3 regions of the Steroidobacter sp. genome follow, and region 3 is predicted to be linked to each of the others. Evidence: riboswitches for the same ligand, from Rfam matches in the RefSeq annotation. Region 3 holds a riboswitch; each other region holds the start of a gene.
What was found. A riboswitch is a leader RNA that binds a small molecule or an ion and turns the genes downstream of it on or off. The one in region 3 is predicted to bind cobalamin.
Positions count from the first base shown of each region.

Region 1: another riboswitch for cobalamin. It lies ahead of VGD45_RS25440 (ribonucleoside-diphosphate reductase subunit alpha); the one in region 3 lies ahead of VGD45_RS24510 (TonB-dependent receptor plug domain-containing protein).
Region 2: another riboswitch for cobalamin. It lies ahead of cobD (threonine-phosphate decarboxylase CobD); the one in region 3 lies ahead of VGD45_RS24510 (TonB-dependent receptor plug domain-containing protein).

Region 1 covers NZ_DASWTF010000041.1:16,851-26,548, reverse strand. The annotation lists gene VGD45_RS25455 (FMN-binding negative transcriptional regulator) at 1-513, shown strand, start outside; gene VGD45_RS25450 (YqaA family protein) at 523-960, opposite strand; gene VGD45_RS25445 (ribonucleotide-diphosphate reductase subunit beta) at 1,038-2,054, opposite strand; gene VGD45_RS25440 (ribonucleoside-diphosphate reductase subunit alpha) at 2,063-4,453, opposite strand; cobalamin riboswitch at 4,668-4,902, opposite strand; gene VGD45_RS25435 (TonB-dependent receptor) at 4,945-7,008, opposite strand; gene VGD45_RS25430 (aminotransferase class V-fold PLP-dependent enzyme) at 7,319-8,650, opposite strand; gene VGD45_RS25425 (Fe-Mn family superoxide dismutase) at 8,695-9,339, opposite strand; gene VGD45_RS25420 (chromate resistance protein ChrB domain-containing protein) at 9,468-9,698, opposite strand, start outside.
Region 2 covers NZ_DASWTF010000041.1:162,142-171,839, forward strand. The annotation lists gene VGD45_RS26055 (TetR/AcrR family transcriptional regulator) at 1-155, opposite strand, end outside; gene VGD45_RS26060 (arginase family protein) at 231-1,145, opposite strand; gene cobD (threonine-phosphate decarboxylase CobD) at 1,374-2,432, opposite strand; cobalamin riboswitch at 2,548-2,734, opposite strand; gene VGD45_RS26070 (P1 family peptidase) at 2,852-4,051, shown strand; gene VGD45_RS26075 (tetratricopeptide repeat-containing sulfotransferase family protein) at 4,158-5,606, shown strand; gene VGD45_RS26080 (TonB-dependent receptor) at 5,655-7,232, opposite strand; gene VGD45_RS26085 (TonB-dependent receptor plug domain-containing protein) at 7,193-8,095, opposite strand; gene VGD45_RS26090 (ABC transporter ATP-binding protein) at 8,485-9,363, shown strand; gene VGD45_RS26095 (ABC transporter permease/M1 family aminopeptidase) at 9,375-9,698, shown strand, end outside.
Region 3 covers NZ_DASWTF010000039.1:30,895-40,592, reverse strand. The annotation lists gene VGD45_RS24540 (adenosylcobinamide-GDP ribazoletransferase) at 1-311, shown strand, start outside; gene VGD45_RS24535 (histidine phosphatase family protein) at 296-835, shown strand; gene VGD45_RS24530 (sigma-70 family RNA polymerase sigma factor) at 906-1,421, shown strand; gene VGD45_RS24525 (DUF3379 family protein) at 1,418-2,098, shown strand; gene VGD45_RS24520 (hypothetical protein) at 2,137-2,394, opposite strand; gene VGD45_RS24515 (DoxX family protein) at 2,571-3,038, shown strand; cobalamin riboswitch at 3,060-3,259, shown strand; gene VGD45_RS24510 (TonB-dependent receptor plug domain-containing protein) at 3,378-5,336, shown strand; gene cobD (threonine-phosphate decarboxylase CobD) at 5,336-6,433, shown strand; gene cobO (cob(I)yrinic acid a,c-diamide adenosyltransferase) at 6,430-7,074, shown strand; gene VGD45_RS24495 (ABC transporter substrate-binding protein) at 7,071-7,943, shown strand; gene VGD45_RS24490 (iron ABC transporter permease) at 7,940-8,917, shown strand; gene VGD45_RS24485 (ABC transporter ATP-binding protein) at 8,914-9,698, shown strand, end outside.

The sequences.
Region 1 (9,698 bases), on a different contig from region 3:
CACCTTCCCTTTCTGCTCGATGAGGAGCGAGGCGCGTTCGGCACCCTGTTGGCACACGTGGCACGCGCCAATCCGATATGGCAGGAGGTCAACGATGGCGCCGAGGTGTTAGTCGTGTTCCGTGGAGCCCACGGTTACATCTCGCCCAATTGGTATCCGAGCAAGCAGGAGACTCATCGACATGTGCCTACCTGGAACTACGAGGTGGTGCATGCCCATGGCCGGATTCATGTGCGTGAGGACGAGAAGTTCGTCCGGGGCGTGGTGGCGCGCCTGACCCGGACGCACGAGGCCGGTGAGCCACGCCCTTGGAAGATGAGCGATGCGCCAGAAGATTACATCGCCGAGCTATTGAGCCACATCGTCGGCATCGAGATCGAGCTCACGCGAGTCGAAGGCAAACGCAAGCTCAGCCAGAACCGCGACGCTCGTGACTTTGAGGGCACGGTCCGCGCTTTGGAAGATCGAGGCCGCACGGATCTCGCATCGGCGATGAAACGCGCCGCCGATTGAAACGCATGCTCAAGCCCAGTTCAGGGCAACGGCGGTCAACAGCAGATATCGCCCCACCTTGGCCAACGTGACGAGCAATAGGAAGACGGGCAGCGGCTCACGCAAAACCCCTGCGATGACGGTCAGCGGATCTCCGATGATCGGCATCCAGCTCAACAGCAACGACCATCTGCCGTAGCGCTGATACCAGCTTCGATAGCGCTGCAATGCCTCCGGGCGAACAGGAAACCAGGAGCGCTCGCTGAAGCGCTCGAACAATCTTCCCAGCCCCCAGTTGACCGTCGCTCCGAGCACATTGCCTATGCTGGCAACCGTGACCAGCAGCCACGCAGGATAGGCATCGGTCAGCAGCAACGCGACCAGCGCGGCCTCCGACTGCATCGGCAGAAAAGTGGCGGCCAGAAAACCGGCGAAAAATAGTCCCGTGTAGATCGCCAGATCCGGCATGTAGGCGCGAAGAGATACGACGTCCATCGATCCTGTCACGTTCACACCCCGGGCCGCAATAGTTGCATGGAACCGGATCAGAACGCTTCGTCGAAGGCGACCTCTCCCTGCACGCCCACCTGATAAGCCGAAACGCGGCGCTCGAAAAAGTTCGTCAGCTCCTGCACGTCCTGCAGCTCCATGAACGCGAACGGATTGCGAACGTTGTAGCGCGTCGGCAAATGCAACGCCCGTAGCCGCTGGTCGGCCACGTACTCCAGGTACTGCCGCATCTCGTTACGCGTGAGGCCAACGACACCGCCTGATAGCACGTCTTCAGCGAATGCAGCCTCGCACTCCACCGCCTCTTCGATCATCGTCTGCACCTGCCGAGCCCACGAAGCGTCGAACAGATGCGGCTCCTCACGGCGCACCGTGTTGATCACCTCGAACGCGAACGCCATGTGCGCGCTCTCGTCGCGGAACACCCAGTTGGTGCCAGCGGCCAGTCCGGGCAGCAGTCCGCGCGAGCGAAGGAAATACACATAAGCGAACGCACCGAAGAAGAACAATCCCTCGATGCAGCTGGCGAAGCACGTGAGGTTGAGCAGGAAGCGGCGCTTGTCGTCGTCGCTGGCGATGCGCTGCAAATCGAACACTGCATCGGTCCATTTCTGGCAGAACTCAGCCTTACGGCGAATCGAAGGAATGTTCTCGATGGCCGCGAACGCCTGAGCGCGCCGCTGCTGATCGGGCACATAGTTGTCGAGCAGCGTCAGATAGAACTGAATGTGCAGCGCTTCCTCGAACAGCTGGCGCGACAGATACATCCGCGCCTCTGGCGAATTGATGTGCCGGTACAAGCTGATGACCAGATTGTTCGACACGATCGAATCGCCAGTGGCGAAGAACGCCACCAGCCGCTCGATCAGGTGCCGGTCGGCTGGCGTCATTCGCTGCGACAGATGGCCAAGGTCGATCTGGAAGTCGATCTCTTCGACCGTCCAGGTGTTCTTGATCGCCGCCCGGTACATGTCGTAGAAGCGCGGGTAACGCATCGGACGCAATGTGAGATCGAAACCGGAGTCCAGCAACGACGATTTACCGGAAGTCATGACGGCGCTCACTGGCAGGCCTCGCACATTTCAGGGTTTTCCAATGAACACACCACTGCGGCTGTGTCGCTGACTTGCGCCTGCGTCGCCTGCACCGTCGTCTTGGCGATATTGGTCGCCGGGCGCGAGCGCAGGTAATACGTCGTCTTCACTCCACTCTTCCACGCGTACATATACATGCTGGAGAGCTGTCCGATCGTGGGGTTGGCGATGAACAGATTCAGCGACTGGCTCTGATCGATGTACGCGCCACGAGACGCTGCCAGGTCGATCAGTGCGCGCATCGGCACTTCCCACGCCGTGCGATAGATCGCACGCAGCGCCTCGGGAATATCAGCAATGCCTTGCACCGAACCGTCGGCGAGTTTGATCCGATTGCGGATCTCATCGGTCCACAAGCCGAGTTGCTTCAGCTCGTCCACGAGATACCGGTTCACCTGCAAGAAGTCACCCGAGAGCGTCTCCCGCTTGAACAGATTGGAAACCTGTGGCTCGATACACTCGTAGCAACCCGCGATGGATGCGATCGTGGCCGTCGGCGCGATGGCGATCAGCAGGCTATTGCGCAAGCCGTGCGCCTTGATTTCATCGCGCAACGCATTCCACTGCGCCACATCCGATGGCGTGACACCCCAGCTGTCGAACTGCAACTCGCCGTCGGCCGCGCGCGTGTCCTTGAACGCATCGTGCGCGCCAAGCTCGCGGGCCAGCTCCATCGAGGTGCGGAGCGCATGGAAGTAAATCGTCTCGGCAATGCGCGTCGACAGCTCCTTCGCCTGCGGACTGTCGAATCCCAGCCGCATCTGGAAAAACACGTCCTGCAAGCCCATCACGCCCAGTCCGACCGGCCGCCAACGCATGTTCGAGGCCCGCGCCGTCCCGATCGGATAGAAGTTCAGATCGATCACGCGGTCCAGCTGGCGCACGGCCGTCTGCACCGTTTGCGCAAGCTTGTCGAAATCGAACGAACCGTCGACCACATGCCGGCCGAGGTTGATCGAGCCGAGATTGCACACGGCGGTCTCGCCTTCGCTGGTGACCTCGAGAATTTCCGTACAGAGATTCGACAGATGAATCACGTTGCCGGCGCGCGCCGTCTGGTTGCCCGCGCGATTGCACTTGTCCTTGAAGGTCATCCAGCCGTTACCGGTCTGCGCCAGCGTGCGCATCATCCGGGCATACAGATCGCGTGCACGGACTGACTTGCGAGCCATGCCCTGCGCTTCGGCCTGGATATATGCCGCTTCGAATGCTTCGCCCCACAAGTCGGGCAGCTGCGGCACGTCCTTCGGATCGAACAGCGACCACATCTCGTCCTCTTCCACCCGATGCATGAACAGATCGCAGATCCAGTTGGCGAGGTTGATGTGATGCGTGCGACGGCCCTCGTCGCCGGTATTGTCGCGCAATTCCAGAAACGCCTCGATGTCCGCATGCCACGGTTCCAGATAAACGCAAGCCGCCCCTTTGCGCTTGCCGCCCTGATTTACCGCCGCGACCGACGAATCGAGCGTCTTCAACCAGGGCACGATGCCATTGGACAAACCATTGGTGGCGCGAATCAACGAGCCTTCCGAGCGCACCCGGTGCCACGCCACGCCGATGCCGCCGGAGAACTTGGACAGCAGTGCGATGTCCTTGTACTTGTCGTAAATGGATTCGAGCGAGTCAGCCGGAGAATCGAGCAGGAAACAACTCGACAGCTGCTCGTGCCGGGTGCCCGCGTTGAACAGCGTCGGCGAACTGGGGATGTAATCCAACGACGAGAACACGTGATAAAGGTCGATAGCTTCGTGCACGTTGGTGCTCAACGCGCAGGCGATGCGCATCCAGAACTGTTGCGGCGACTCCAGCGCGAGCCGGCGCGTCGGATGTTTGAGCAGATAACGGTCGTACAGCGTCTTCAGGCCGAAGTACTCGAACTCCTGCGTACGGCGCGCGTCGATGGCGTCGTTCAACTTACGCGCATTGCTCTCGACAAAGCTCATCACACGTTCGTTGATCAGCCCCACATCGAAGCCGAGGCGGATGGACTGCGAGAACGAGTACACGCCCTGCCCCTGCACTTCCTTGTCGATGAACCCCGCCAGTAACCGCGCCGCGAGTCGCGAATACTCCGGCTCCTCGAACGTGAACGAAGCGGCCGTGCGGATCGATAACTCATCCAACTCGCGCGTGGTCGCGCCGTCGTAGAGACCCGCGATTGTCTTCAGCGCCACTCGCATGGGATCGACTGCATCGAGGCTGTCCGCACAACGCGAAACAGCGCGAACGATCTTGTTGACGTCGACCGCTTCGCGCTCGCCATTGCGCTTGGTGACGCGCATCTGCGTGCGAGCCGAATGCGGCGGCGTCAAATGAAAATCGGCCTGATGAGAATCGGCGAGCGTTGCCATCATGTTCTTGTCCCCGAATCGATGGGGCTCGCGGACAAAAGACGACGAACAGCCCGCGCGCTCGGCACGAACCGTTACGACGGCCTTCGCTCCCGCGAGCGAGATCGGGTTATCGATGGAGGAATGCGGACAACGGAGACGCGCTTGCCTGCGAACGCAGCGACGCGAACATCCGCCTGCCCTTTCCCACGAGAGCCCGACAGCCTGTGCGCGCCTCGTCGACGCGCGATCCTCGGCAGGTCTTCGGGCTCATGGGCTTCGGTTACTTCTCGTAGCCGACCTACTTGGCGCCGCTTCCCAGGCTTCGAAGCCCAGTGCATTTCACGCCGTTCGTTCCCAATTACCGCTGCGGGGCAGCCCCGGAATGCGCGCCATGGCTAGCGCGGTCACCGGGTTCCCTTTTCAGCCTGCTCCAAAATACTGGGGCAGGCACCGAGGATGGACACAAGATATTGTGGTTCTCGGCGGGCGTCAACACCGACGACGCGACCGAACTAAAAGCTGGCGCTGAGTGTCACCCGAACCGTGCGCGGCTCGACGGGGTGGAAATGAATGTCTTCCACCGGCTCGGTCTCGTTGGCGAGCTGCGATTCATAGAAATACGTGATGTCGTTATCTTCGCTATCGAACACGTTGTAGACGGCCGCGCTGATTTTGTACCGCTGCCAGAACCGATAGCCGGCCTCCAGGTTCACGAGCGTGGTCGAACTCGAACGCACGCGATTGTCTTCGATGAGCGGCGCCGAGCCGAAGTGACGGAAGCGCGCGCCGCCGAACCAGCCCCTAGGATGATCGATGGCCAATCCCAGCGACGCGACGTTTTCGACGGCGCCTGGAATTCGGTCGCCTGCAGGGTCGTAGTCACCGAAGCGTGCGTGTGACCATGCGAGGTCCGCGTCAACGATGAACCAGCTCAGTGGATTCCAGATCACGGCAGCTTCGATGCCACGGCGCTCGCTGGCCCGGCTGGCTTCGGTCGTCCCGGCATCGCCGACGAACAGCAACTCGGAATCGAGCTTCAAGCTCCACAACGACACGCTGAACTGCGTGTTGGGCACCAGCGCCGTGCGCACTCCAACATCCAATCCGGTAGCACCCACGAGCGCATCTACCCTCTCCGCCGGTGTGACGCCGTCGGTCGGGTCGACCTGAATGGTCGTGCCGCGCGCGTCATTGCTGTGAAAGCCTTTGCCGGCGTTGAAAAAGAACTCCGTCTTGCTCCAAGGGCCGAGCACGAGCGAGAACTTCGGGCTTGCGATGGAATCGCTCTCGTCGCCTGAGTTTTGCGGGAGGCTCGCATCCACGTCGAACTCGAAGCGATCCGCGCGCAGCCCCACCGTCGTCCGCACATGGTCGCTCCAACGAGTGTCCAGACTACCGTAAACGCCATAGCTCGTTTGCCGAACGGCGTCCTCGCGCGTCGTATCGATTCGCTCCCGAGCGACCGTGCGATACAAGCCCACTTTGTCGATATCGTCGTGACGAACCTGCAAGCCGGAAGAAAATTTCTGCGATCGCCCCAGCCAGTCGAAGTCCCGATTCCAGGACCACTCGCCGCCGTAAACCCGGCGCTGATCGACCTGTTCGAACTGATCGCCGTTCTCGGGATCGGTGAAATAAGAAAAGTTCGAGATCAGATCCAGGTCGTAATCGATTGCATACAACAGCGTCTTGGATTGGCCCCCGCCGAGCGCAGTCGTCCAGTCCGCGGACAAGCTGTAACGATGCGAATCGCCACCGTCGGTGGGATCCACGGTGCCGAAGCGATCGATCGATCCGCTCTGCACGGCACGCAACGGAATTTGATCCGTGGAGCGCCACTCGCCTTCGTAACCTTGCGCCGTGATGCTGAAAGACCCGCCGTCAGTATCGCGGCTATAGCGCAACAGGCCATTGCGTTTGCGATAGTTCTCTTCGAGCTGCCACGGTCCGTCGATCAGCGCGTACTCGAAGCCCATCAACAATTGACCGCCGCCAACCTCAGCGGAGCCGGCGATCAGGCTGCGCATGTAATTGTCCTCGCCGCCTTCGAGCACAATCATCGGCGCCGCCAGCGCATGGCGATAGCGCATCTCCACCGCACCGGCGGCCGAGAAATTTCCCGTCTCGGCGTAGTAAGTTCCTTTGCGATACTCGATCGATTGCACGAGCTCAGGAATCACGAAGTTGATATCCGTGTAGCCCTGGCCGTGACCGTGCGTCGGCATGTTGACCGGCACGCCGTCGACGCTGGTTGCCAGGTCCGTACCGTGATCGAGATTGAAGCCGCGCAGGAAATATTGATTCGCCTTACCGTCGCCGCTGTGCTGAGTGACGATCAACCCAGGCACGACTTCGAGCAATTCGCCGGCCCGCAGCACCGGCCGTACGTCCAGTTGCTCGGCCCCGACCACGCCCTGACTCGCCGAAACCGGCGCGCCTTGCAAACGATCCAGCCTGCCAGTGACCACCACTTCCTCGATCACGCTGGTCGGCAGGCCGCCCGCGAAGCTCCCCAGTGGCGCTGAAATGACGCCGAGCCCGACCAGACTGCAATGCCAAAGGCTCGACCGTACCATTCGCGTCAACTCCACATGAATAACTGGCATGAAATCAGCCGAGGACCGTGCGTTATCTGAAAATAACGACCGGACGGCAGTGCGGGGGAACCCGAACGCTGCGACCATAGCCATTACGGTCGCAGTTGTTCTCCGGATGCACTCGGGATTCCAAAATCAGCAACGAGGGAGCCGCACCGAGACCTACGGTGCAGCATTCCAAGCTATTCGGCTGTCAAAATCTTTCGTAACGCTAGAGAAGCCAGGTTACTGTTGTATGACGGCTTACGTTTTGCGCGGCGGCACTGATGGAAAGCACCACAATCACGAGTCACTGCACCTTTGAGCGGCGCCTGATACTCGCGAGGGCAGTTGCGAACCGATCGATCTCGCCAATCGATGTGTACAGATGGCACGACGCCCTCGCCGCTTCCGTCACACCGAATCTTTTCAACAACGGCAGCGCGGATAGGTCGCCCGCGCGAATCGCGATTCCTTGTGAGTTGAGTTGTCGCAATACCTCTCGCGGCGTGGTCCCGGCCAGGGTGAAAGAGAAGACCGGGATGCGCCGCTCGGCCGTTCTCGGTCCCAACAAGCGCAGCCCCGGCACGTCGGCCATTGTTTCCAGCATGTGTGCCGTCAAGGCGGCTTCGTGACGTGCGATAGGCTCGCGTCCGAGGGAATGGATGAGATCGATCGCTGCTGCCAGGCCTATCGCGTCGGCGACGTTGGGAGTGCCCGCGCCAAACTTATGCGCGCCCCGCTCCAACACCTCTCCTTCTATATCGACCTCGTGCGCCATATTGGAACCCGCTTGATACGGCGACATCTCTTCCAGCATGTCAGCGCGGGCCCAAAGGATGCCGATGCCCATCGGGCCTAGCATCTTGTGACTCGAGAAGGCCAAGGCGTCACAACCCAACGCCTGCACATCGAGTGGAATGTGCGGGGCTGATTGGGCCGCATCGACAAACACTCGCGCGCCAGCTCTGTGAGCACGCGCACTAATCTCCTCGACCGGATTGATATACCCGACCACGTTCGACACATGGCTGAACGCCACGATTCGCGTCCGGGCCGACAGCTTTCGATCGAGGTCCTGGAGCGATATCCGCCCCTCCTCGTCCACATCGACGAAACGAACCCGAGCGCCCGTTGCTTCGGTCGCAAAACGCCAGGGTAGAAGATTGGACGCGTGCTCGGCGATCGTCAGCAGAATCTCGTCATTACGTCGCAAGTAGGCGCGAGCCCAGGCAGTGGCGACGAGGTTCACTCCTTCCGTGGTCCCTCGAACCCAGACGATCTCCTCGGCGCTAGCCGCATTGAGAAACTTCGCCACCGTTTGCCTTGCGCCCTCATAGCGCCGACGAGCACGCTGAGCCAACTCATGCAACGCCGCGCCTGGGTTGGCGTTGTCGTGCCGATAGAAATCGATGATCGCATCGAGCACTGGGGCAGCGCGTTGCGTGGTCGCCGCGCTGTCCAGGTAAATCAGAGGTTGGCCTTGCACACCTTGATCGAGGCCAGGAAACAGGGACCGCCAGTTCTCAGGTTGAGCGCGCGAGTTGTCGATTCCCAGAGCGGCCGAATCGCCGAGGCGCGCTGCCAGAGCAGTCATCACGGCGAGCCGGCCGAAACGGCGACGTGTGACGAGCGTGTTCATGTGCGGACGTTACGCCTTGACCGAAGGTCAAGGTCAAGACGCGTTCACACCGCGGCGCGCTTGGCCACCTCGTCCCAATTCACATTCGCGAAGAACGCATCGATGTACTTCGCGGCAGCCGCGCCGAAATCCATGTGATAGGCATGCTCGTACATATCCATCACCAACACCGGCCGCGTATGCGGCGGATTGTGCGCGTGGTCGGCCAGCCAATAATTTTCCAGCAGCTGCAGATGCTCGTTATAGCCGAGCACGACCCAGCCCGAGCCGCCGCCGAGCCCTTGGGCGATCTTGCGAAACTCGCTTTCCCAAGCATCGAACGTGCCGAACGATCTGGCGATGGTGGACCTGAGCTGCGCGGGCGCTTTGCCATCGCCGCCGAGGTTGGCGAAATACAACTCGTGCAACACCACCGAGCCGGTGCGGATGAGATGCTCACGCTTCAGATCGTTGTAAACATAGGGCGGATCTTGCGACGCCAGCTGAGATCGGAGTCTTTCTCGAACGGTATTCAGCGCCTTGACGGCGCCTGCGTAATTGTTCTCCCAATGAGACACGACCAGCTTCTCCGAAAGCCCGTTGAGGCTCTTGGCGTTAAAAGGCAGAGGCTTCGGCTCCAGCGCGCGAGACAACGCGGGACCCGCAGCGCCTGTACCCTCCTGAGCAGCAGCATCGGTGGCGGCGAGCATAGTGACTCCCATAGGTACTGAAAGAGCGGCTGTTTGAAGGACTTGCCGACGAGTGAGGTCAGTCATGCATTCACTCCGATACGAAGATTCCACGATCCACCATCATACATCGAGCAGTGGGTCGATCGTCACGCTGGCACGCCCTTGGTCTGCGGCCACGAATGAGTTTCATCGCGCGCCGTCTTGCACCACGCATAGAGCGAGTCGTAAACAAACATCGCTTGCTCCAGCAGCAGGATGTCATCGCGAATCGTCGCCGACATGCCTAGCGAGATCGCCAGCAGACCGGGCGCCTCTCTCGAACGTTCCAGTGTAGCGGTGTCCGCGGCCCGCACGATGTCGGCGAGTTGGTCCAACAC
Region 2 (9,698 bases), on a different contig from region 3:
GTGAGGTCTGCCATCGAAGTCGCCTGATAGCCCTTGACCCAGAACACGCGTGTAGCTCGAGCAAGCGCGGTCTCTCTATCGAATGCTCGTGGGCGCCCGCGTACCTGGCTTGGTGTTTGCTCGCTCACGCGAGGTGTTCGCGCGGATTTCTGCATCGATCTCTATATGCGGAGGAATTCGCTGGTCGATGATTCTAGCCTTTCTATATCAAGCATTACAGAACTGTCGGGCTAGCCGCTTGCCACTGGCCTTGCCAGCGCGTTCACAAGCAGATCGGCCAGGACCTTTCCGGCGCGGCCATCGGTATCCAATGCGGCGTTGTAGATGGTGACTTCGAGCCCGACGGCGCGGCCGCTGGCGAGCGCCATCGTCAGCACCGTCGCCAGCTCTTCGGGTTGCAGGCCGCCCGGTAGTCGGAAATCCACCGCGGGCATGACGGCGTCGTCGAGACAGTCAGCATCCACATGTATCCAGAATCCGTCCAGCTCGGCCCTGCTCACGTGTGCGATTGCCTCCCGCGCTGCTGCGGTGATGCCGATCTTGCGAATCGTCGGCAGGTCGTATGACCGCAGCTCCTTCGGCAGCGGCTGGCTGCCGTATTCAGCTTGATCTTCAGCGTCTCGAAAGCCAAACGCCACGGCATCGGTCGGCTTGATGAGCGGTGAACGACCTTCGAAGTCGATAAGAAGTCTAGGTCCGTGCCCCGTGACGAACGCGAGGTCCATCGATGCCGCTTCCCCGTAGGGATCCGCCTCCGGTTGAAAAAAGTCGGCCTGGCCATCGATGAACAGCAATCCATACCGGCCGCGTCGGTGCAGCGCCAGTGCAGTGCCTAGAACGATGGAACAATCGCCGCCCAGCACGATCGGAAATTCTCCGTCGCTCAACAGCGGTCCCACGGCATCCGCGAGTTTCCTGGTGTAGCTGGCGATGGCGGCAGCGTTCATTACTTTGGTTTCGGGGTCGCGATCCGGACTACGCGGCACGCCCGGTTCGACATGTCCGGCCCCGCGAGCGCGCAGCCGTTGCGCCAACCCATGGCCGAGCAGTACGGCCGGAAGCTGCTCGACGCCACTAGAGCGCAAACCAAACGTCGAGGGGGCCTCCAGGATTGCATAGCGAGCAGTCGGGACTTGTTCATGCATGTCTGCTGCCTCGAGTCTGAAGCTATGTTTCACAACATCTACCGTGCGCAGATGTTCCCGGCGGCGTGTGTGTATCCGATTTTGGCGGGATTGAACAAAGCGGGATGCGGGCCGGGGCGGGGGGCGCGAGTTCGTAGCAGCCGACCCAGCGAACGGCCGTAGCGCTGGTTTGCGGGGTGGTTGATTCAGGACCGAGCCCTGTGTGCTTTAGCAGTGCGAATCTCGGGTTCACGGCCTGGCCCTCAACGTGTCTCGCAGGCGCCGCCACGCTGCGTCACCGTGCGGCAGGCCAAAGCGCAGCAGCTTGATATCGTGATTGAACGGTCGCGCTAGAATTCCCGCTCGTAGCAATTGATTGAAGCGAGCCGGCGCGAGTTCGCTCCGCGCCAGTCGAAACAGGCTGGCGCCACCGACGATGTCGAAGCCGCTGCGAATCAATAACGCGTCGAGCTTGCGAGCGGCGCTTCGCAATCGAACGCGCGTGCGCTCGGCCCACAGCGGGTCGGTGTACGCCGCAAGCCCGGCGGCGATCGCATCGGCGGCAACGGGCCAATCGCCGAGCGCTGCTCGAATCCGTGCGATGAGTGCCGGCGCTGCAATCGTAAATCCAAGTCGAACGCCGGCCAGTCCGTAGAACTTGCCGAAGGAGCGGAGCACGATGATGCGCGGATAGCGTTCGGTGCCCGCGAGATCAGCGACGCTACAGGATGGGTCCGCATCCGCGAACGCTTCGTCGATCACGAGATAACCATCGTGCGCGGCAATCCTGTCGTGAGCTTCGAGCAACTGCTCACGCGGGGTGATGGAACCGTCAGGACTATTGGGATTGACGAGTGTGACTACCGTGCCCGGTGCGAGTGACGCTCGCTCGATGCTGTAGACACGTCCGACAGGCACGCCGAGCCTTTGCCACGAATCCGTGTGCGAAGTGTACGTCGGCCAGACAATCTTGGCCTCGGTCACCGATGGCAGCACATGGGGCAACAATCTCACCACGGTTTCGGAACCTGCAGTCGCAAGAATGCGCTCGGGATTGTCGACACCGAAAGCACGGGCAGCGGCTGCTTCGAGTTTCTGCAGTTCCTGAAATTCAGGCAGTCGTGCGCGTGCTTGTGCGCTCGCGCGTGGCGCCGGATAGGGATTCGGATTGATCGCGGTCGACAGATCGATCCACGGCTTCGGCGCATCGGGACACAGCGAGCGAGCGTCAGTCAGACGGCCGCCGTGCTGAGTGAAGGGAGCGGGCGCGAACTGCGCGAGTCCGCCGGTGCTATCGACCGAACGCATGATGAGTAGAGTTCCAATGCAAAGCGACTCCCATGGGATCGCCTCGCTCGCGAGCGCGACCCACACCGGTCGTCACTCGGGAACTCCCGTTCGCTCGGCGCACCCCGGCCGATGAATGGACGACTTGCGCCGAGCAGGTCTCCTGGCTCGCGGCTCAACTCCAGCGCCACCTTCCCAAGCCGACAGGCTCAGTGGTATCTGGCGCGGCACATACCGCTCACAGTTGCGGGGGCAGCCCGGGTATCGCACCCGGTTCCCGTTTCAATCCCACCACGGTGGGAACTCGACGTGCGCAAAGCATGCTGGCGCGGCGTGCGAGGGTCAATCAATGAATTCGTATGGCGGGGATCAAGGAAATTTATGGCCGGCCGGTCGAGGAGCACGCACAATCGATCGACCTGACACTGGGGAAGAACACAATGAATCGACGCAAGCTCGCCCTGCTGTTCGTTTGTTTGTTCGCCGCTTCGAGCCCCGCGCTTGCGGAGGGACCCCGCGCCCGTGACATTGGTATCCCGCTCGCGGGCAAGCCGGGCGCGCTCAATGCAATCACCGATGTGGCGGGCATCGAAATCGGACAGGTGACGTTGATCGGTGGCGAGGGTGCACTTCAGCGCGGCAAGGGGCCGGTGCGTACCGGCGTTACCGCCATCATTCCTCGTGGCAAAGATTCCACCGCGCCGGTGTACGCTGGCTGGGAGACCAGCAATGCCGCGGGCGAAATGACCGGCACGATCTGGCTGGAGGAGCGCGGTTATCTCGACGGGCCGATCATGATCACCAACACGCACAGCGTCGGCGTGGTGCGCGATGCTGTCGTTGGCTGGATCGTGGACAAGAAGTGGCCGGGCTCCTGGTTCACGCCGATGGTTGCGGAGACCTACGACGGCTTCCTCAACGACACTGACGGCTTCCACGTGAAGCGCGAGCATGCGCTGGATGCATTGCAGATCGCCAAATCCGGTCCGGTCGCCGAAGGCAGCGTGGGCGGCGGCACCGGCATGGTGTGTTTCGGCTTCAAAGGCGGTATCGGCACGTCATCCCGCATCGTTACCACCACGGTGGGGCAATACACCGTCGGCGTGCTGGTCCAATGTAACTTCGGCTTGCAGGCGGACCTGCGGATCGCCGGGGCGCAGGTCGGCCAGGAGCTCAAGGGTCGCTATGCTGCTTGCCGCTCGCAGCCTTCGGGAATTGAAAAATTGCCCGAGTGCAAGCCAGGCGCCGAGAAGCCGGGCGACGGCTCCATGATCGCGGTGATCGCCACCGATGCGCCGTTGTTGCCGCATCAACTCAAGCGTCTCGCCAAGCGTCCAGCTCATGCGATGGGTCGCCTGGGCGACATCGGGCGCGAAAGCTCCGGTGATATTTTCGTCGCGTTCTCCACTGCTAATCCGCAACTGCACAGCCAACAAATGGACAACATCTCGGTCGCTGCTTACCCGAATCCGCTGTTGAACTCGATCTTCGAGGGCGCGGTCCAGGCCACCGAGGAAGCCATCCTCAATGCCATGGTTGCGGCGAAGACCATGACCGGCCGCGACGGACATCGAGTCTACGGTCTGCCGCACGATGAGGTTCGAGCCATCCTGAAGCGTGAAGGTAAGGCGGGGCGCTGACCGCCGGCTCATAAGACGCGGTTATGAGCGGCATTACCCGAAATTGTTTTCGACCAAATCGGCGACGTGTTAAGAATCGAAGCCCGAGCATCGCACGGGTCGTCTCATGTCATCTCATCCGGAGATCGAAGCGCACAAACTGATGTCGGCGGGTCGATTCGCGGACGCGCTGCCGTGGGCGCAGGCCGCCGTGGCGGGCCAGCGCATGTGCCAGCCGACGCATGGCATGCTTGCGACGATACTGTTGCAGTTGGGCCGCCGTGACGATGCCGAGTCGGTGATTGCCCGAGCGCTCGAATGTCAGCAAGGGCCTGCCGACGCATACGACGCGCTGGCGCACGTGTCTGCACTACTGGGACAGCATGAGCGCTCGAATGCACTGTACCGGCGCACGGTCGACCTGGCGCCGAAGGATCCTCGGTTCTGGCACAACCTTGCATCGAGCGAGCGCAGCCTGGGACGGTTGCGGGAGGCGGAAGACGCCTGCGATCGCGCCATCGCCCTCGACCAGATGCGCTATGCAACGTTTCAGTTGCGCTCGGAACTGCGCGTTCAAACGAGCGATGCCAATCATCTGGACGAGCTGCGGCGTGAGCTTTCGCGGAATAGCCGCGACGATCGGGCGCGAATGTTTCTTGGCTACGCGCTTGCCAAGGAGCTCGACGATCTGAAGCGCTATGACGAGGCGTTCCAGCATCTGCGCGACGCCTCCGCGATTCGCCGTCGCCATCTCTCATATGACATTGCCGTGGATCAGCGCAAGCTCCAGCGCATCCAGGAAGTGTTTCAGACCGCGCCATTGCAGCAGTCGCCTGCTCAGCCGAGCCGGCACATTTTCATCGTCGGCCTGCCGCGATCCGGCACCACGCTGCTCGAACATATACTGATGGGCCTGAGCGGCGTGCGATCGAACGGCGAGACCGAGCATTTCTCGCAAGCGCTGCTATCGGCGGCGCCGCGCGATCGAGGCGATGTGTTCGCTGGCGCCGCAGCCGCGGATCCAGCGTCGGTCGCCGCGAAATACGAGCAACTGGCAGGTGGAGCTACGAAGGGCGACCGAGTCATCGAGAAGCTGCCGATGAATTATCTGTATCTCGGCGCCATTCATCGTGCGATGCCCGGCGCGAAGCTGGTGCTGGTGAATCGTCACCCCGTCGACAGCTGCTTCGCCATGTATCGAACGTTGTTCGGCATAGCGTATCCATTCAGTTATGACTTTGATGAACTGGCGAAGTACTACGCGGCCTACGAAAGCTTGATGGCGCATTGGCGAGCGTTGCTCGGCACTGCGCTGTACGAAGTCACGTACGAAGATCTCGTGGCGGACCCCGCGCATGTCGGTGCCGGCGTGGCCGCGCACTGCGGGCTGGAATGGAACGATCACGCCGTCGAAGTTCACAAGCGCACGACGGTGTCGCTCACGGCGAGCGCGGCGCAGATTCGCCAACCCATCTACAGCTCATCCTCCGGTCGTTGGCGTCGTTACCGAGCGCATCTGGAGCCGCTCATTCGAGCGCTGCGTCGCGAAGGAATTTCATTGCGTGAAGACGTTTGATCGACGAGGCGACGTATCCGGATTGGACACGCGCCTCGCCGCTCATCCTTAGAACGAGTAGCGCAGTCGCACGAAGATCTCGCGCGGCTGATTGACCAGGCTGGTCGTGCTCAGGTTGTTGGTGACCGCGTCGAGGTTGCCCGGCGACAGCAGCACTCGCTCGTTGGTCAAGTTGGTGGCATACAGTCCCACCATCCACGAGTCGTTATTGACGGCCACGGAAGCGTTCACGATGTTCATCGGCTCCGAGGCCAATGGCGCGTTGCCGAGGATGCCGAAGTTCGACAGCAGCACCTTGGAACGATAGGTGTCGTTCAAGGACATGGCCACGCGATAGCCGTTGCTGAGATCGAATTCGTAGTTGAGCGTGGCGGCCGCGCTCTCCTTGGGGCTGCCGGGGAGTTGCTGACCGTCGAAGCCGACGATGTCGCCGAACGGGGAGTAGATGCGGTAATCCTCGGAGAAGCTGGCATCGGCATAGGCGCCGCTCAGCGACAGGCTCAGCCCGTCCACCCACAGCGGCGTGTTGATATCGAGCTCGATGCCCTTGGACACGGCTTCCTTGGCGTTCCATACCGCGAAGTTGGTGGTCGGCGTGGTGCCGCCGATCTGCGGGTTCTCCCAGATGATATTGAACGTCGCCAGCGTGTAGCTCAGGCCATTGGCGAAATGACCTTTCAGGCCGAGCTCGTAGTTGTCCGCAGTGTCGGGACGATAGGTGATGAGCTCCGGGTTGTCGGCGAACGGCCCCACCAGCGGCAACGCATTGGAGCCGCCGCGGCGAAAGCCCTGCGACCAGACCGCATAGACGCGATGATTGTCCGCATACTCGTACGAGGGGTTGATCTTCCAAGTGGTCTTGGAAGCCGACGAAGTGCGCGTCTCCGCCGGCACCGTCAGGTCGTAGGCAAACAGTTCCAGGTACTGCGTGTCGTCGAAGTCTTGTTTGAAGTGGCGGAAGCCGGCGGTGAGCTGGGCGCGGTCCGAGAAGTGCCAGGTCAACTCGCCGAATACCGACTTGTCCTCGAACCGCTGCCGGTCGTTCTGATCGATGATGACGCCACCGGGCGCCGTGAGCGGAATGCAGTCCGGGAATTCCGCGCCGAAGTAATAGCCGCCGGTACAGCCAGCGGCCAGCGCGCGTTCCACCGAGCCGGGGTTGGTGACGATCCAATCGCCGATGCGGGTCTGCTTTTGATAGAACAGGCCGACGACATAGTCGAACTTGTTATCGGGATGCGAGTTCGACACCAGCCGCACCTCCTGCGAGAACGTGCGGGCCTCGTCGCCATAGACCTGCGGGAGGATGAAGCGCGGATTGAGCGCGATGCCGGTGTAGTAGCCGATGTACTGCGGCAGCCGATACAGCGTGTAGCTCGACTCGCTCTGGCTGGAGCCCTCGGTCCTGAAATACGAGGTCGTCGAGGACAGCGTTGCGAAGCCGGCGTCGTAACTCAGGTCGAGAGCTGCGAGATCCGTCTTGCGATCGTACGGTTCCTCGGCGCCCGCGAAGCGCTGGTCATCGCCGCCCGCTGGAAAAATGATGCGTGGATCGCCGGGGAAGGGGCCGCCCGGAAATTCCGACATCACGTTGCGGCCGGACATGCCCTCCAGGTCGGAGTACATGTAAGCGATCTGGGCGTTGAAGTTGTCAGTGGGCTGCCATAGCAGGCTGGCGCGACCGGTGAATGTTTTCTGCTCGTTCCAGTCCTTCTTGCTGTAGAACACCGCGGAGCTGTCCACAGGATCTGAAGGGTCGGCCAGGATCGGCACGCCATTGCCGTCGACTCGCATGAGCCCGTGCGCGTCGATGAATCCCGGCAGATCTTCGTAGTTGCGGAGGCACGGACGGCGAGCGTCTCGCCCATGGGAAGATTGACGGTCGCCGACGTCGAATAGCTCGGATCGCCGGCGCCGTCCACCATGCCCATGCGCGCTTCGGCGTTGCCGGAGAACTCGCCGAGTTTCGGAGCTGCCGGGATGATTCGCAGTGCGCCACCGAGCGCGCCCGCGCCGTACAACGTGCCTTGTGGACCCCGCAATACTTCGACGCGCTCGATGTCGTTGAACTGGAAATATCCGTCGATGGGGGAGTTGCCGATGTAAGTGCCAACCGGCGCTTGCTCGAAGGTGCGGAAGCCGGCGGCGCCGGGGCTCGCGTTGAGACCGCGGATGATTGGGAACGACGTCGAGGCGGAGCGTGCGCCTCTATCGGACATGCTCACACCAGGCACCTGACGAGCCAGCGCGGCGAGATCCGTGACGCCGGCGTTCGACAGCTGCACCGGGTTCACCACCGAGATGCTGTATGGGACTTCTTCAGTCGTCTGGTTGCGGCGGCTCGCCGTCACGATGACTTCGGTGAGCGTTTCCAGCTGTGCGGCGCTTTTTTGTTGCGCGCTTGCCGCTTGCGGCAGTCCATAGAGCGCCATCAGCACGGCTGCGGTGACGCGGGCGTGCGAGGATGATCGGTGGGCGTGACTCATCATATGTTCCCCATGTTGGTGCAAATCCCCAAATCGAAGCGTTGTTGTTGTGATCCGATGCGGGCGCATGCGCGCCGCTGCGATGAACGGATGTTTCCTCCAGAGATGTCACGAAGGTTCGATCGATTGTAGGCACCGCCCGCCGCGCGCCGGTAACTAAAGGTTCTAATGGTCGGCATAAGCGGCGGTTGATTCTGGCGGGACGTTAGTGCGGCTTATGGCCGTCATTACAATCATTTGATATCGCCGGGACGAAGCCGGCGCCTAGAATCGGGCGGTAAGAACAATTTGCCGGGGACGCCTGCGTGGTGGCCACGCGTGGCGCATGCAAACAACGGATCGAACGATCCAGCGTGCGGCCTGGAGGCCGCGCTGCTACAGCGAGGACTGCCGTGCTTCACATCGAAAATATCTCCCACGTTTATCCCAACGGTACGCGCGCTCTGGATGCGGTCTCTCTGGAGGTGCCGCCGGGCATGTTTGGATTGCTCGGTCCGAACGGAGCGGGCAAGTCTTCGCTGATGCGTTGTATCGCCACGTTGCAGACGCCGACCTCCGGCGCCATCCGTTTCGACGACATCGATGTGCTCGCCAACCCGGAAGCATTGCGCCGTACGCTTGGCTATCTGCCGCAGGACTTCGGCGTCTATCCGCGAGTGTCCGCGTACGAAATGCTCGATCACATCGCGGTGCTCAAAGGTTACGCGGCGCGCGGAGAGCGCCGCACCGTCGTCGAGGGTCTGCTGAATCAAGTCAATCTCTGGTCGGTGCGAAACAAAGCGCTGGCGGGGTTCTCGGGCGGCATGCGGCAGCGTTTCGGCATCGCTCAGGCACTGATCGGCCAGCCGCGACTCATCATCGTCGACGAGCCGACGGCGGGTCTCGATCCCGAGGAGAGCAATCGATTCCTGAACTTGCTCGCGGAGATCGCCGAGAGCACCGTCGTCATCCTCTCGACGCATATCGTGCAGGACGTCGCGAACCTGTGTCCGCGAACCGGCATGCTGGTCGGCGGCAAGATCGTGCGCGTGGGCGCACCGCTGGATCTCATCGCGGATTTGCGCGGGCGCATCTGGCAAAAGACGGTCGATAAGCGTCAGCTCGAGGCGCACCGCGCCCACCATGACGTCATTGCGACCCGGCTATCCAGCGGCCGCACGGTAATCCATGTGTTGTCGGATTCTCATCCCGGCGACGGATTCGTTACCGCCGAAGGCAGTCTCGAGGATGTTTATTTCTCGACGCTGTCGTCGCTGCGTCGCGCCGCCTGAGGCTCCCCGACATGCTCAGTCAAGTTGCGCGCTTCGAGCTGCGCTACCAGCTCGCTTCGCCCATTTTCTGGATCACCAGCCTCATTTTCCTGGTGCTGACCTGGACTCTGGCCATCTCCGATGACTTGCGGATCGGCTGGGGCGGCTACGTCGCCCGCAATGCGCCGTACGCCACCGCGACCATGTGCATGGTCATGGCCATCTTCGCCATCTTCATCGTGGTGGCGTTCGTTTCGAATGTGATCCTGCGCGACGATGAGAGCGGCTTCGGTCCTATCATCCGCTCGACCCGGCTGTCCAGGTTCGATTATCTGTTCGGCCGTTTCAGCGGCGCA
Region 3 (9,698 bases):
CTTGCGCGGTGACGCTGCTGTTTGCCGGCAGCTATGTCGGCAATCCGGAGCTGTCACGAGCACGAGCGGTTGCTCAGCCGATGGGACGAGGCGAATTCGTCTTCGCGGCCTTGATAGGTATCGCACCGTTGTACTGGTGCGGCATGCACGCGGTCGCGGGTTTCTTCGGCGCGCTGTTGGTGCTGTACGCCTTGGCTCGTTGGTTCATGCGACGGCTCGGCGGCTTCACCGGCGATACGCTGGGCGCTGCGCAGCAGCTGACCGAAATCAGTTTTTACGTGGCCATGCTGGCGTCGTGGAACTCTTTCTGATCCGGCACACCGCGCCGGCGGTCGCGAACGGCATTTGTTACGGTCGCACGGACGTGGCGCTCGCGGAGACGGCGGACAGCGATATTCAATTGGCCCTCGAGCGACTGCCCAAGTTCGATCTGATCTATTCGAGTCCGGCACAGCGTTGCGCACGCCTGGCGACGGCGCTGGCGCAAAGAGACGCATGCACGCTCACCTTGGCGCCCGACCTCCAGGAGCTCGACTTCGGGCAATGGGAGCAATTGCCGTGGACTCGAATTCCGAGGGAACATAGCGACCCGTGGGCTGCGGATCCCTGGAACCGGTCGCCCCCCGGAGGAGAAACAGAACAAGCTCTATGGACCCGAGTCGCCACCTGGTATCGAGCGGCGCTCCCCGCGCCGGTCTCCCGCTGCGCCATCGTCGCGCACGGCGGGCCGCTGCGCGTTTTGCGTTGTCTGGCGGCCGGCCTGCGCATGGAAGACCGGTGGTCCTGGAATCTGAACTGGGGCGAGCACGCTCGCTTCGACATTCTCCCTGGCTGACAGCATCGGCTGACATGACCCATCCTTGCGCGCCGCGTAATAACTTCCGCGCTGCCCGGGTCTACTTCCCATGAGCGTTGACAGTGCCGGCGAGCGTGGGCGCTTCGAGGCGCTGTGCATGCCGTTTCGGGCCGATGTGTTTCGGTTCGTCTATTGGTTGTGTCGGGATCGGGCTTTGGCGGAGGACGTGGTGCAGGAGACGCTGTTGCGGGCCTGGCGATCGTTGGATTCGCTGGGCGACGAGGCAGCGGCGCGGCCCTGGCTGCTCACCATCGCGAGGCGCGAGCTGGCGCGGGTGTTCGAGCGTAAGAGATTGCCGATGGTGGACATCGATGTGGCCAACGAATCGGAGCCCGAGGCGCTGGCCGTCGACGATCGGCACGAAGTCGCGGAAATGCGGCGCGCGATCCTGAAATTAGATGTCATCCACCGCGAGCCGCTGGTGTTGCAGGTGTTGCTGGGTTATTCCACCGAAGAGATTGCCAAGCACCTGGAAATCAGCGTCGCCGCGGTGCTGACGCGATTGTTTCGTGCGCGACAGGTGCTGCGTCAACAGCTGGTAGGTGCGGAGGGCGCGCGGTCATGAACTGCGAAGAGCTCCGAACCATCGTGGGCGCAGAGCCCAACACCACCAATCCCGATGTGCTCGCACACATCGCGAGCTGCCCGGACTGCGCGCGCTATCGCGAAGAGATGCAGGCGATGGATCGTTTGATCTATCGGGCACTCGCCGTCGACGCTCCTGCCGGGCAGGACGCGGCTCAACTGTTGTCGAGAAAGCGCGCGCCAGCGCCGCGTTTGTGGCGAATGGCCGCAAGCGTGCTCGTCACAGTGCTCGTCGGCGCAATGTCACTGTGGCTGCTGACACCTCGAGAAAGCTTCGCCCAAGAAGCCATCGCTCACATGAAACACGAGCAGTTCTCGATGGTCCGCACGTCGGAAACTGTCGATGCAGCACGCCTCGAGCAGATCATGTCGGCAGCGCGAATGCGTTTGAAGCCGGGCGCAGCGCGAGTTTCATACGCTCAGTACTGTGAATTCCGCGGCCAGCGAATTCCACATCTCGTCGTGCAGACCGGGCAAGGACCGGTCACCGTGCTGGTGGTGCCTCATGCGCCCACCCAGAAGCAGGAGCGAATCGACGAAGAAGGCTTCGAAGGCATGATCGTGCCCGCGCCGCGCGGCGTGATCGTGGTGCTGGGTAAGGAGGTGCCGGTGGACGATGTCGCGTGGACGGTATTGAGCGCGCTGGAATACCGGTGAGATGGGCGCTGGCGAACCAGCGCCCCAAACACATCAGCTCAGCTCGGCTTCTTCATCTTGGCCTTGGCCGCATCGCACTCGGCCTTGGTCATCAGCAAATAACCCTTGCCCTTGCACGAGTTCTGCCCCTGGCACGCATTGGTGGCCGTGCCGCAGGCCGAGTGGCCCTTACACGCATTGACGCCTTCGCATTTGACTTTGGCTTCGTCCGCCGCGTTGGCGGTCATCGCCACGCTGCTGAAAAGCAATGCAGCGGCGGCAGCCATGGCGGCGCGAGTGGCTTTTTGAGTGCTCATGAATCTTTCTCCTCGATGATTATTGGACGTATGCGGTGAAACGGATCGTCAGCGATGCCGCGAACAGCATCTAGCGCACCAGACCGGGCCGGTCGCCATTGCATTACATCCTGGCGAAGTAATAAGCCAGCCACGCCACCGGTCTATAGCCTGACACTGTCTTACCGGAGCTGAACATGCTGAGCGACGCTTTGATGGACCCGAACAGCACGTGGGCGCGCCTGCTGGACAAACTCCAGGCGCCGTTCGCGCTGGCCTCGCGAGTGTACGTGAGCTGGGTGTTCCTGAAATCGGGCTATCTCAAGCTGTCGGACTGGGACAGCACGATCGCCTTGTTCGAATACGAATATCGCGTGCCGCTGCTCTCGCCTCACCTGGCGGCTATCGCCGGCACCGCGGGCGAGCTGGTGTTCCCCACCCTGCTCATCCTCGGCCTGTTTGGCCGGATCAGCGCGCTCGGCCTGCAGGCCGTCAACGTGCTGGCGGTCGTTTCCTATGCGCACGTTCTGTACCAGGAGGGCTTTGCGGCCGCCATCGGCCAGCATTACTTCTGGGGGTTTATCCTGCTGGTGCTGGCCATCTATGGCCCGGGCCCGTGGTCGCTGGACCAATGGCTGCACCGGCGGCGGGCAGGCCGGGCTTGACGATTGCCCGCCCGAACCGCATCCTCGCGCCGCGCGACAAGTTCCCCATCAGGGGATTCAAAGGGAACTCGGGTGTGAAGCCCGGGCTGCCCCCGCAACTGTAAGTGGTTCGCCGCGCGTCAAAAAACCACTGGCGAGGCCGACGGAAACGGGCCCGCCGGGAAGGTGACGCGAGGACTTCAGCCACCAGCCAGGAGACCTGCTTGCCGCCGTCGTCCATCGATCGGCCGGGGTGTGCCGAGAGAGCGGGAATTTTCCCTGTAGAGGCGACCGGTGCATGGGTCGCGACGCGTTTCGAGTTGCAGCCCGTGCGGTTTGTAACTTGCCGCGGAGCCTTTTGTGTCCACCCATCGCTTTGCCCATCGGGCCTCTTCTCGTCTTCTCGCCATTTCCATTTCCTTGCTGTTGCATCCGGCGTTGTCAGCCAGCGCCGCCGGTGTCGATGACGACGTCGAGGACGTCGTCGTCACCGCGAACCGCATCCAGCAACAAACCGCACGCGTTGGCGATTCGGTGACGTTGATTACTGCGGAGGAACAGCGCCGCAGCCAGAAAACGGCCCTCTCCGATCTGATCGCAATGACGCCCGGCGTGACCGTTACCCGTAACGGCGGGCTTGGCGCCACGACGGCGCTTCGTATTCGCGGCGCGGAGACGGATCAAACTCTCGTGCTCATCGACGGCGTGAAAGTCAACGATCCGTCGCAAGCCAGCGGCGGCTTCAACTTCGGCAATCTGATCGCGACCGAGTATGCAAACATCGAGGTGCTGCGGGGCCCGCAATCCACGTTGTGGGGCAGCCAGGCCATCGGCGGCGTAGTTCACATCGTCACGCCCACGCCCGAAGGCCCGCTGTCCGGATCTCTGGCGGTAGAAGGCGGGACTCACGAGAGCGCGTTCGTTCGCGGCTATGCTCAGGCCGGCGGCGATCGCTTCGCGTGGCGAGTGGCCGGCGGCTATTTGACCAGCGATGGAATCTCCGCGTTCAGCCGTGAACGTGGCGGTCGCGAGCAGGACGGTTATCGCAACGTCGGTTTCAACGTGCGCGGCATTCTGCATCTCACTGAGAATATTTCCGCGGAAGTGCGTTCGACCTGGAGCGACGGACGCTCGGAGTACGACGGTTTCCGAGCGCCGCTGTTCGACTTGACCGATACGCCGGAGCACGACAAGACCGAAGAGCTGGCGAGCTACGCGGGCTTGAATATCTCCGCGTTCGACGGACGCTTCGAGAATCGCATCGGCTTCTCTTACACGGACACGGATCGCCAGAATTTCGATCCCAGCTCGACCGTGCCGCTCACGTTCGACGCCAGTGGCAAAAACGAGCGCTGGGAATATCAGGGCACGTTGCGCGTCTCCGATCGGCTCACTGGTATCGTCGGCCTGGAATCGGAACGTTCCGACATGAGCTCCGCGTCGCCCACGGAGTTCGAGCCGAATCCCACGCCAGTCGCGGACGATGTGCAGATCGACAGCGTGTATGGACAGATTACTGCGACGCCGATCGACGCTGTGACGTTGAGCGCGGGCGTTCGCCACGACGATCACGACACGTTCGGCGGCAACACCACCAACCGCGCGTCCGTCGCCTGGTCGGCCACTTCTTCCACCATTCTGCGCGCCAGCTACGGCGAAGGTTTCAAAGCGCCCACGCTGTATCAGCTGTACAGCCTGTACGGCAACGTGAACCTCGAGCCCGAACAGGCCGACAGCTGGGACGCCGGCGTGGAGCAACGCTTCTTCGATTCGAAACTGGCCGTATCGGCGACCTACTTCGACCGCGACACGGACAACATGATCGACTTCGTGTCCTGTTTCCGGGTGACCACGCCGGAATGCCTGGCGAAACCGGACGGTTATTACGAGAACGTGCAAAAGACCAATGCGGAAGGCGTCGAGCTCGCACTGAATGCGCAGCTCACCGAACGATTGGTCCTCTCCGCGAATTACACGAACATGGAGACGGAGAACACTGCGCGCGGCACTGCAAACTTCGGGCGCTCGCTGCGGCGTCGTCCGAACGAAACGGCCAATGCGCAACTGAGCTACGACTGGCCCATCGGCCTCACGACTACAGTGGCCGTACAGCATGCTGGCCGCAGCTTCGAGGATGCCGCCAACAGGATCATTTTGGACGGCTACACACTGTTCGACTTCCGCGCTTCATATGCCGTCAGCGATTCGCTGGAGGTGTTTGGCCGGATCGAGAACGCGTTCGACGACGAGTACGAAACCGTCTTTGAGTACGGCACGCCCGGCCGCACGTACTACGGCGGCGTCCGGCAGCGGTTCTGATGAACAGCGGCGCCGATATCGCAGCCGGCCGATTTGCCCATCACGGCGGTCGGCTGTGCGTCGCGCGCTCGCTGTTTCCAAACGTGCCGCAGCCGTGGATCGATCTGTCCACAGGGATCAATCCATCGGCGTACCCAGCGCCGCGAGCTTCGGCTCGCGAGCGCAATCGTCTGCCTGAGCCGACCGAGCTGGCGAGATTGGAATCCGTGGCCGCCGCGGCTTTCAACGTCGATGATCCTTCACGGGTGGTGGCGACCGCCGGGACGGAGAATGCACTACGACTGCTGCCGTATGTGATGAAGATGGCTGCGGCCGTTGTCGCTGGTCCGACTTATAGCTCGCATGCAGACGCTTGGTCTCGCGCCGGAATCGAAACGCAGGTTTGCGCAGACGCGGACTTGATGGCGCGGGCCGTCGCGAACAGCGCATCGAGCGGGCGCGATGCCGCGCCCGGCAGAATTGGCGGCGGCGATGTCGCGACAGCGATGACCGTCGTCAATCCAAACAACCCCGATGGGCGCGTGCTTGCTCGAGAGCAGTTGCAGTCGTTGCATGACTCGTTGCACCCGAGCGGCGGCGTGCTGATCGTCGACGAAGCTTTTGCCGACCTGGAACCACAGCACAGCGTCGCGGCGCTCGCAGGCAGTGCTAGCGCGCCCAGCACGATCGTGTTGCGGTCGTTCGGAAAGTTTTATGGACTGGCCGGCGTGCGGTTGGGCTTTGTTATCGCCTCTGCCGCCATTGCCACTCAACTGCGTCACGTACTGGGCGATTGGCCGATCTCGGCCGACGCGCTCCGCGCTGGACTTGCGGCTTACGCGGACAACGCGTGGGCTGAAAAAACTCGCCGCCGATTGAGCCGCGCCGCGGAGCGGCTGGACAAGTTGCTCATCGGCGGCGGGATGACCATCGTCGGCGGAACTTCGCTGTACCGATTGGCTCGCGCTCCGAACGCGCGTGCTCGATTCACGCAGTTGATCTCACACGGCATTCTGGCTCGGCCCTTCGATTACGACAGCACGTTGTTACGCTTCGGCCTGCCGCTCGCATCGAACGATTGGCGACGCCTCGCCGACGCGCTGAAGGTGCAACCATGAGCACACCGATCGACGGCCTTTCCGACGCTAACCAGGCCGAAGCCGAGCGCGATCGACTTCACGCCGAAGAGATGAAGCGCCGGCAGGCCGAACGGCGCGCCGAGCGCGCGACCAAGAAAGAGCGCGGCGGCTTGCTCATGATTCTCACCGGGCCCGGCAAGGGAAAATCATCGAGCGCTTTCGGCATGGTGGCGCGCGCGCTGGGCTGGGACATGCGCATCGGCATCGTGCAGTTCATCAAGGGCAAGTGGCAGACCGGCGAAAAGCATTTCTTCCGCCGCTTTCCCGATCTGGTGACGTTCGAAGTCATGGGTGAAGGCTTCACTTGGGACGTGCAGGACCGGCAACGCGACATCGCCGCCGCGCAGAAGGCCTGGCAGCGCAGCTGCGAGCTGATCAACGATCCCGATTACGATTTCATCCTGCTCGACGAGCTGAACATCGCGATTCGCAATGACTACGTCAGCATCGCCGACGTCGTCGCCTTCTTGAAGGACCGGCCGCGCGACAAGCACATCTGTATCACGGGCCGCGACGCCCGCCCCGAGCTGATCGAGATCGCGGACCTCGTCACGGAGATGACGCTGATCAAGCATCCCTACGAGGCCGGTTTCAAGGCACAACGCGGAGTCGAATTTTGAGACTCCGGCTGGCAGCGCTGTTCAGCACGCTCGTTCTCGCTGCCACCCCGACATTGGCCGCGGAGGACGCGAATCATCCGATGCGCATCGTTTCGTTGAACATGTGCGTCGACAGTATCGTCATCGAGCTCGTTTCTCACGATCGAATCGCGGCTCTCTCTCATTACGCTCGCGATCCGCAGCGCTCCACGATCTCGGCCGTGGCTCAGCATCTGCCGATTACGTATGAGACGGCCGAGGAAGTCGTCGCACTACGCCCTGACCTCGTGCTCACCAGCCGGCACTCCGCCATCGCCACCCGCAATGCTTTGAAACGAGTTGGCATACGGTTCGAGCTGTTCGATGTTCCAGATACGGTCGCCGACAGCCTGGCTCAAGTCAGGCAGGTCGCACGTTTGCTTGGCGCGGAACGTGAAGGCGAAGTGATGGTGGCCCGCATCGAAGCAGCGCTGCAGGCTGCGCGGTTGCCCCAGGATCAGAAACCATTGACCGCTGCGATCTATCAGCCGGGCGGCTTGTCGGCGGGCGCGAATACAGTGGTTGGCGAGTTGATGGAGCTCACCGGGCTGCAGAACATCGCCGCGCGTTACGGGGTCACGCAATATCGTCCGCTTCCTTTGGAAGTATTGGTCGCCGCGCCGCCTGATGTTTTGCTGGTGGGCGAGACTTCGCCGGGAGCGCCGATGCGGGAGGAGAAGGTCGTGAAACATCGCGCCTTGCGAGCTTTGGAATCTCAAATGACTCAATCCGTGTTTCCGGCGAGACTGTTGTATTGCGCCGGCCCGACCATGATCGAATCCGTCGCCGCGCTGGTGCGCGCGCGTGAGAAAGCTCAACTAACCTTATTGTCGGCAGGGAGTGCGTTGTGACGGTTCGTCGCTGGGCGCTTCCATCGCTGCTGGCGCTGGTCGTCATTCTTGCGTTGCTGTCTATCGCGGTCGGGCGCGTGACGCTCACTTGGGATGTCTGGTCAGCACAGGACGCGGTGAGCCGCGCGATTCTTGTTGAGCTGCGCCTACCCCGCGCGATTCTTGGCCTGCTGGTTGGCGCATCGCTCGGCATGGCCGGCGCGGCCATGCAGGGTTATTTGCGAAACGCTCTCGCCGAACCTGGCACGCTCGGCGTGTCGGCCATGGCCGCGCTCGGCGCCGTACTGAGCATCTTCTTCAATATCGCAGGACTTCATCCGTGGGTATTGCCGATCTGCGGCGTCATCGGGGCCATGACCAGCATGGCCGCTTTGTTTGTTTTGTCAGGAGCGGCAGCCAGCGTACTCACTCTTGTGCTGTCAGGAATCATCCTCAGTTCGCTCGCCATCGCCGGCATTTCGTTGGCATTGTCGTTATCGCCGAGCCCCTGGGCGGCTACCGAAATCGTGCGATGGATGCTGGGCAGTCTCACCGACCGCAGCTTCGATGAGCTGGCCATCGCCGCGCCACTGATCGTCGTCGGCTGCGCGGCCTTGCTCGGCTGTCGTCGGTCGCTCGATGCCCTCACCCTCGGTGAAAGCGGCGCACGCTCGCTCGGTATCGATCTGAACAGAGCACAATGGCAGCTCGCGCTCGGCATCGGGCTGATCGTTGGAGGCACCACGGCGGTCACTGGCGTCATCGGGTTCGTGGGTTTGATCGTGCCGCATTTAATGCGGCCCCTGGTCGGCTCGCGGCCGGGCGCGCTATTGATTCCCAGTGCGATCGGCGGGGCCGCTCTGGTGCTCGCGGGTGACATCGTCGTGAGATTGTTGCCTGGGGGATCGGAGCTCGAACTGGGCGTGGTGATGTCGCTGATCGGGGCGCCGTTCTTCTTTGTGTTGCTGCATTCAATGCGCCGGAAACTCACATGACGCGGCCCGCCAGCAATCTCAAGATCAGCGGACTGCAGTTCCGGCGTGGCAGCCGGGTGGTGCTGGATGCCATCGATTTGCACCTGCAGTCGGGCGGGGTCACCGCCGTGCTCGGCCCCAATGGCGCCGGCAAATCGACGCTGCTATCGTGCATTGCCGGCCTGCTCCGCCCGGAGCGGGGCTCGGTCGAGCTGGACGGAACGTCGCTGCTTTCCTTGCCTGCCATGCAACGCGCGCGCCGCATCGCTTTCCTGCCACAGACGCCCGAAATCGCGTGGGCTGTCGACGTACAAACATTAGTCGGCCTCGGACGAATTCCTTATCACGGCGTCAGCAGCGACGAGGAAGATCGCGCCGCTGTGACTCGCGCCATGGCCAAAACAGAGGTTTCCCAGTGGGCTGATCGCCCTGTTACGACCTTGTCGGGGGGCGAGCGTGCGCGTGTGCTGTTGGCTCGCGTGCTCGCCGGCGAATCTGATTGGATTCTCGCGGATGAGCCGTTCACCGGGTTGGATCCGTCGCATCAGTTCGAAGCAGCCGAGCTGCTGCGTTCGATCGCCGGCCAGGGCGGTGGCGTGGTCCTGACCATTCATGACCTGACTCTTGCGGCCAGAATCGCCGATCGCGTGGTGATACTCGATGGCGGTCGAATCGTTGCTGACGGCTCCCCCCGAACTGCGCTCACACCGCAGATCCTGCGCGATGTTTACAACATCGACGCGCAGTGGCTCGTCGATGACAGCGGCGAGACGCCGCCGATGATTGCGATTCACGGGCGGGC